Linked DNA regions of Plantactinospora soyae. The protein of the gene in region 2 binds, or shares a complex with, the protein of the main gene of each other region. Links are inferred from orthologs where the notes say so. Each region holds a gene or a part of one and is shown on either strand. Other genes may lie near its edges.

Region 1 (3,310 bases), 2.5 Mb from region 2 along the record:
CCGCCTCCCGCAGCGCGACACCATCGACCGTCCGCTCGTCCAGCAACGCCCGGAGCCGGTCGGCGAGGGCCCCGGACCCCCGGGCCGCCGGATCGGTGCCGCCCCGCCGCCGCAGATGCCCGTACAGCCGCTCCCGGACGAACGCCAGTCGGCTCTCCGCCTCGAAGGCGTCCCCCGGATGCACCAGCGCCCGGTGCAGCCGGTCCACCCGGTCCCGCAGCTCCGGATCACGCAGACTCGGCCCGTCCACCGCCGACCCGGTCAGCTCGACGCCGAGCACCGACGTGTCGAGGTAGAGGACCCGCTTCCGGAAACCGTGCCGGGTCGCCGCCCGCCCGTCGTGCGCCACGTGCGGCGGCAGCACCGTCACCGCCCCACCCAGCGCACCGTGCTCGGTCCGGTCCAGGTCGTACCGGATGGCCCCGTCGTCGACGATCAGCAGCGCCCAGGCGTCATGGGTGTGCACCGGATAGGCGTGGTCGACGAAGGCCGCGTGGAAGACCTCGGCGATCCCCGCCACCGCCGGCCGCCAGGCCACCACCCGGGTACGCACGCAAAGAACGTACAAGACCCGCCCCGCTCACCCCCGCATGCTCCCAGGTGCAAGGAAGGGCCCCCTGTTATCGCTTTCTGTAGAAGAAGGGCCCCTTCCTAACCACTCACAAGCCGAGGAGTTCGAGATGAACGTTTCCGTTCCCACCGTCGGGCCGGAGACGGCGCGGGTGCGGTTCGACACCAAGATCGCCGTACTGCTCCGGGCCGACCTGGCCGGCTGGCAGCGGCTCAACGTCACCGCGTTCCTGACCAGCGGCCTCGCCGGAGCCGAGCCGGACCTGCTGGGTGCCGAGTACCTGGATGCCGACGGCACCGGTTACCTGCCGATGTTCCGGCAGCCCGTGCTGGTCTTCGCCGCTGACCGGGACACCGTCGTCGCCGCCCACCGGCGTGCCGTCGAACGCGGGATGCGGATCGCCATCTTCACCGAGGAACTCTTCCGGACCGGCAACGACCGGGACAACCGGGCGGCGGTACGGGCCGTCGGGCGGGACAAGCTCGAAGTGGTGGGACTCGCCGTACACGGACCGAAGAACGCGGTCGACAAGCTCATGAAGGGAGCCGTGCTGCACCCCTGAGCCGGATCGCGGTCGAACCCGATCTGGCTGATCGTCGCCCGACTGCTCCAGAGCAGTCAGCCGGCGTGGTGGCCGAGTTCGTCGAGCAGTTCGGCAGCGGCGGCGTACGGGTCCAGCACGCCGTCGGCCACCCGGGCGGCGAGCCCCGCGAGCGGCGTACCGGCGCGCAGCGAGCCCATCCGGTCCCGGAGGGTGCCGAGCGCGATCGCCTCGACCTCGGCGGCGGCCCGCGCCTCCCGGCGGTGCCGCAGCTCACCGTGTTCGACCAGCCAGCCACGGTGCTTCTCGATCGCCGTGACGAGGTCGTCGATCCCCTCGCCCCGGGTGGCCACCGCGCGCACCACCCGTGGCCGCCACGTCCCGGGACCGCGTTCGCCCAGCGCGATCATGCCCTGGATGTCCCGGACGGTGGCGTCCGCGCCGTCCCGGTCGGCCTTGTTCACGAGGAACACGTCGGCGATCTCCAGGATGCCGGCCTTCACCGCCTGGATCGCGTCGCCCATTCCCGGCGCGAGCAGCACCAGCGTGGTGTCGGCCAGCGAGGCGACCTCCACCTCGGCCTGGCCGACCCCCACGGTCTCCACCAGTACGACGTCGCAGCCGGCACCCTCCAGCACCCGGACCGCCTGCGGGGTGGCCGCCGCCAGCCCGCCCAGATGGCCCCGGCTGGACATCGACCTGATGTAGACGCCGGAATCGGTGGCGTGGTCCTGCATCCGGACCCGGTCGCCGAGGATCGCCCCGCCGGTGAACGGGCTGGACGGATCGACGGCGAGTACCCCGACCCGGTGGTCGCGGGCCCGCAGCGCGCGGACGAGTTCGTTGGTGGTGGTCGACTTGCCCACCCCGGGTGACCCGGTCAGGCCGATCACCTGGGCTCGGCCGGTGTGCGGGGCGAGGGCGGCCGCGACCTGCGGAAGCAGTTCGTCGCCGGACTCGACCAGGGTGATCAACCGGGCCACCGCCCGGGCATCGCCCTCCTGCGCCCGCGCGACCAGCGCCGGCACGTCCCGGCTGCGCCGCACCGAGCCGGCCGGAGCGCCACCGGTCCGTACGGCCGGGCCGGGGGAACGCGGTGCCGTCACTCCTGCCCGCCACCCTGCCGGGGTACGTGGACGATCAGCGCGTCGCCCTGGCCGCCGCCACCGCAGAGTGCCGCCGCCCCGGTGCCGCCGCCCCGGCGACGCAGTTCCATTGCCAGGGTGAGCACCAGCCGGGCCCCGGACATCCCGATCGGGTGCCCGAGCGCGATCGCTCCGCCGTTCACGTTCACGATCTCGGGGCTCACCCCGAGTTCCCGGGTCGACTTGATGCCGACCTGGGCGAACGCCTCGTTGATCTCGATCAGGTCCAGGTCCGCCACGGAGAGGCCGGCCTTGCGCAGCGCCTGGTCGATGGCGTTGGACGGCTGCGAGTGCAGCGAGTTGTCCGGGCCGGCGACGTTGCCGTGCGCGCCGATCTCGGCGAGCCAGGTCAGGCCGAGTTCCCTGGCCTTGGCCTCGCTCATCACCACCACCGCGCAGGCACCGTCGGAGATCGGCGACGACGTGCCCGCCGTGATCGTCCCGTCCGGGGTGAACGCGGGACGCAGCCGGGCCAGCGACTCGACGGTGGTGTCCGGACGGATGCCCTCGTCCTCGCTGATCACCAGCGGGTCGCCCTTACGCTGCGGGACCGTCACCGGGACGATCTCCTCGACGAACGCGCCGTTCTTCTGCGCGACGGCCGCCCGCTGGTGGCTGGCCACGGCGAAGGCGTCCTGCTCGGTCCGGCTGATCCCGTGCCGGGCGTTGTGCCGTTCCGTCGACTCGCCCATCGCGCAGCAGTCCCAGGGGTCGGTCAGGCCGTCCAGCGCCATGTGGTCGGAGACCACCACGTCGCCGTACTTGTAGCCGGCGCGCTGGCCGAGCAGCAGGTGCGGGGCGCTGGTCATCGACTCCATCCCGCCGGCCACCACGATGTCGAACTCGCCGGCCCGGATGAGCTGGTCGGCCAGGGCGATCGCGTCGAGGCCGGAGAGGCAGACCTTGTTGATGGTCAGCGCCGGTACGGACATCGGGATGCCCGCCGCGACCGCCGCCTGCCGGGCCGGGATCTGACCGGCGCCGGCCTGCAGCACCTGCCCCATGATCACGTACTGCACCTGGTCGGCGGGGACGCCGGACCGCTCCAGGGCG
Region 2 (3,292 bases):
AGCAGATCAACACGTTCGCCGGCTTCACGTCCCGGTGCAGCACCCCGATAGCGTGGGCCACCTCAAGGGCGCCGAGCAGGGCGATTCCGATCTTGGCAACGGCACGTGGAGCGAGGGGTCCGTCCTCGATGACCATGTCGGCGAGGCTGCGCGCGTCGAGCAGCTCCATCACGATCCAGGGTCGTCCGCCCTCGGTCACCACGTCGTAGACCTGGACCACCGCGGGGTGCTGGAGGGCGGCCGCGGCCCGGGCCTCGCGGAGCGTGCGCTCGTACATCGCGTCGCGGTCGGTGGGGGCCAGTCCCGGTGGGAGCACGACCTCCTTGACGGCCACGTCGCGGCGCAGCAGGGTGTCGGCCGCGCGCCACACCGTGCCCATGCCGCCGTGGCCGATCGCAGCCCGCAACGAGTACCGACCGCCGATGGTGATGCCGGGTGCCGCACGTCCGTTGGTGGGATTGGCCGGTCCGCCACTCCACGTCGGGATCTGAGTCACAGAAAAGCCACCGAGAGAATCGAGGGGGCACAGGACAGAACCCCCCTATATTGCGGGTTCCGACCGCAGAAGGGAAAGACAACCGCCGGAGTTCCCCAGAACTCGACCGTACGTGTTGATCAACTCACTGAAAGTGCGTTTTTCTCGACGCCCAGTGCCGGATCACTCACTCGTTCACGGGTACGTTCCGCGCTCCCGGGACCGGCGTCCGTCAGTGATCCAGATGCTGGGATCTACCATGCGGTAATGAGCGATGGTCGGTCGAGCGAGTCGGGTTTCCCGATCAAGGCGGTCTACGACGCCGCCGACGTACCGGCGGGCCTGGACGCCCGCCTCGGTGCGCCGGGAACGTTCCCGTACGCCCGGGGCGTCTACCCGACGATGTACACCTCCCGGCCGTGGACCATGCGCCAGTACGCCGGCTTCGGCACCGCCGCCGAGTCCAACGGGCGCTACCACCAGCTGCTCGCCGCCGGCACCATGGGGCTCTCGGTCGCCTTCGACCTGCCCACCCAGATGGGGTACGACTCCGACCACCCGATCGCGCACGGCGAGGTCGGCAAGGTGGGTGTCGCGATCGACTCCGTCGAGGACATGCGCACGCTCTTCGACGGCATTCCGCTGGACCGGGTCTCCACCTCGATGACCATCAACGCGCCGGGATCGGTCCTGCTGCTGCTGTACCAGATCGTGGCCGAGGAGTCCGGAGTGGCCGGTACGGCGCTCAACGGCACCATCCAGAACGACATCCTCAAGGAATACATCGCCCGGGGCACGTACATCTTCCCGCCCAAGCCCTCGCTGCGGCTGGTGGCGGACACGTTCGCGTACTGCCGCAAGGAGGTGCCGAGATGGAACACGATCTCCATCTCCGGCTACCACATGGCGGAGGCGGGGGCGACCCCGGTGCAGGAGATCGCCTTCACCCTGGCCAACGGCGTCGAGTACGTCCGCGCCGCGCTCGCCGCCGGTCTCGCGGTCGACGACTTCGCGCCCCGGCTGTCGTTCTTCTTCGTGGCCCGGACCACGCTGCTGGAGGAGGTGGCGAAGTTCCGGGCCGCCCGCCGGATCTGGGCCAACCTGATGCGGGACGAGTTCGGTGCCCAGGATCCGAAATCGTTGATGCTGCGCTTCCACACCCAGACGGCCGGGGTGCAGCTGACCGCACAGCAGCCCGAGGTGAACCTGGTCCGGGTCGCCGTGCAGGGCCTCGCCGCCGTGCTCGGCGGAACCCAGTCGCTGCACACGAACAGCTTCGACGAGGCGATCGCGCTGCCCACCGAGAAGGCCGCCCGGCTGGCCCTGCGTACCCAGCAGGTGCTGGCGTACGAGACGGACCTGACGGCCACGGTGGACCCGTTCGCCGGCTCGTACGTCGTGGAGGCGATGACCGACGAGATCGAGGCCGGGGTACGGGAGCTGATGGAACGGGTCGCCGGGTACGGCTCGGCGGTGGGCGCGATCGAGGTCGGCTTCCAGAAGCGTGAGATCGAGACGTCCGCGTACCGGATCGCGCAGGAGATCGACTCCGGCGAGCGGGTGGTCGTCGGGCTCAACCGGTTCGCCGTCGACGAGGAGGAGCCGTACGAGCCGCTGCGGGTCGATCCGGCCATCGAGGCGGCCCAGGCGGGCCGGTTGGCGCGGCTGCGGGCCGACCGGGACGCTGGCGCCGTCGAGCGGTCCCTGACCGACCTGCGGACGGCGGCCTCGGGTACGGAGAACGTGCTCTACCCGATGAAGGAGGCGCTACGGGCCCGGGCCACCGTCGGGGAGGTCTGCGGCGTGCTGCGGGAGGTCTGGGGGACGTACCGCCCGAGCGACCGGTTCTGAGCCGGGCCGACCCCTGCCGAGCGGGCTTCTCCCCGGGGGCGGGGGCGGGTCGGGAATGTCGGAGTGGTTTTCCGGGTATCGGAAGTAGATGCCTCCGACTGGCGCGTTGACGGACACGCTGTGCGTGGTCGTTCTGACACCATCTGTCACCCTGAAGGTCCCCGCCACCCCGCACGGCGGTGATCGATTGCCGTTCGAACCCGAAGGTGGCCGGATGGTGCGACCATTCGGGCTGGCGGCGCCCCTGCTGGGAGCCGCGATCGTGACCGGCGAAACCGTCACGCGTTGTAGGAGGTGTGGGACAGATGGCGGCGTCTGATGGTGGGCTAGGTAGCGCTCCGTACGCTGCCGAACGCTCCTACCAGGGCTTTCGTGACGCTGTGCTGTCTGATCGCTACCAGAACGAGGTTGCGCAGCGTCACCGTCGGCGGTCTAGGCTGTCCGAGTCCCATCCCATCCACAGTGATCGAGAATTCGACGTGACGAGTGCGTTGCAACTGCCGACCGGCAGCCAGCCGGCGTCGTCAAAATCCGAGGCGGCGCCCGGGGCGGAGCCCCTGCCCTTCGGGCTCGACCAGGCACTGGACTTCCGGCTGCCCGAGCTCATCGCGACCCGCCGGTTCCTGCACGCCCATCCGGAACTGTCCGGGCAGGAGTTCGACACCGCCGCGCTGATCGCCCGGGAGCTCTCGGTCGCCGGTCTCGCACCGCGCCTGCTGCCCAAGGGCAACGGGGTGATCTGCGACATCGACGGGCGACCCGACGGGCCGGTGGTCGCGCTCCGCGCGGACCTCGACGCGCTTCCGCTGGCCGATGCCAAGGACGTTCCGTACCGCTCCACTGTGGAAGGGGTCTGCCATGCCTGCGGACACGACGTGCACACCACGATCGTGCTCGGCGTCGGCCTGCTCCTCGCGCAACTGGCGCAACGTGGCCAGTTGGACGGGCGGGTCCGGCTGATCTTCC

Evidence for each region.
Region 1: the proteins of H4W31_RS13045 (region 2) and meaB are in contact, whole or in part, in a crystal structure (PDB 8DPB), measured with the Methylorubrum extorquens proteins. The link is inferred for Plantactinospora soyae from one-to-one orthologs. Residues at the interface, in SOR27001.1 of Methylorubrum extorquens: Glu577, Glu578, Asn579, Asp580, Gly581, Arg582, Arg583, Arg585, His596, Ala604, Ser605, Ala608, Asp609, Gly611, Phe612, Asp613, Val614, Asp615, Ile616, Gly617, Pro618, Leu619, Glu625, Arg628, Gln629, Val631, Glu632, Asn633, Asp634, Glu661; in SOR26638.1 of Methylorubrum extorquens: Arg20, Ala21, Ala24, Arg25, Thr28, Ser32, Arg33, Arg34, His37, Thr98, Gly99, Gly100, Ser101, Ile102, Leu103, Lys106, Thr107, Ala110, Ala113, Ile114, Asp115, Arg116, Ala118, Phe119, Ile120, Arg121, Pro122, Pro124.

Annotation. Positions count from the first base shown.
Region 1 is NZ_JADBEB010000001.1:383,912-387,221, forward strand. What follows is about bases 205-3,203. They hold meaB (methylmalonyl Co-A mutase-associated GTPase MeaB), read right to left. Parts: upstream 2,219-3,203; coding sequence 1,190-2,218; downstream 205-1,189. Other genes in these bases: H4W31_RS01710 (helix-turn-helix transcriptional regulator), read right to left, coding at 205-553; H4W31_RS01715 (DUF2000 domain-containing protein), read left to right, coding at 681-1,133; H4W31_RS01725 (acetyl-CoA C-acetyltransferase), read right to left, coding at 2,215-3,203. Also shown: more of H4W31_RS01710, read right to left, coding at 1-204; more of H4W31_RS01725, read right to left, coding at 3,204-3,310. UniProt on the Escherichia coli protein: Binds and hydrolyzes GTP. Likely functions as a G-protein chaperone that assists AdoCbl cofactor delivery to the methylmalonyl-CoA mutase (MCM) ScpA and reactivation of the enzyme during catalysis.
Region 2 is NZ_JADBEB010000001.1:2,912,190-2,915,481, forward strand. Bases 54-3,034 are described here. They hold H4W31_RS13045 (acyl-CoA mutase large subunit family protein), read left to right. Parts: upstream 54-742; coding sequence 743-2,326; downstream 2,327-3,034. Other genes in these bases: H4W31_RS13040 (protein kinase domain-containing protein), read right to left, coding at 54-496; H4W31_RS13050 (amidohydrolase), read left to right, coding at 2,806-3,034. In the rest of the region: more of H4W31_RS13040, read right to left, coding at 1-53; more of H4W31_RS13050, read left to right, coding at 3,035-3,292. UniProt on the Escherichia coli protein: Catalyzes the interconversion of succinyl-CoA and methylmalonyl-CoA. Could be part of a pathway that converts succinate to propionate.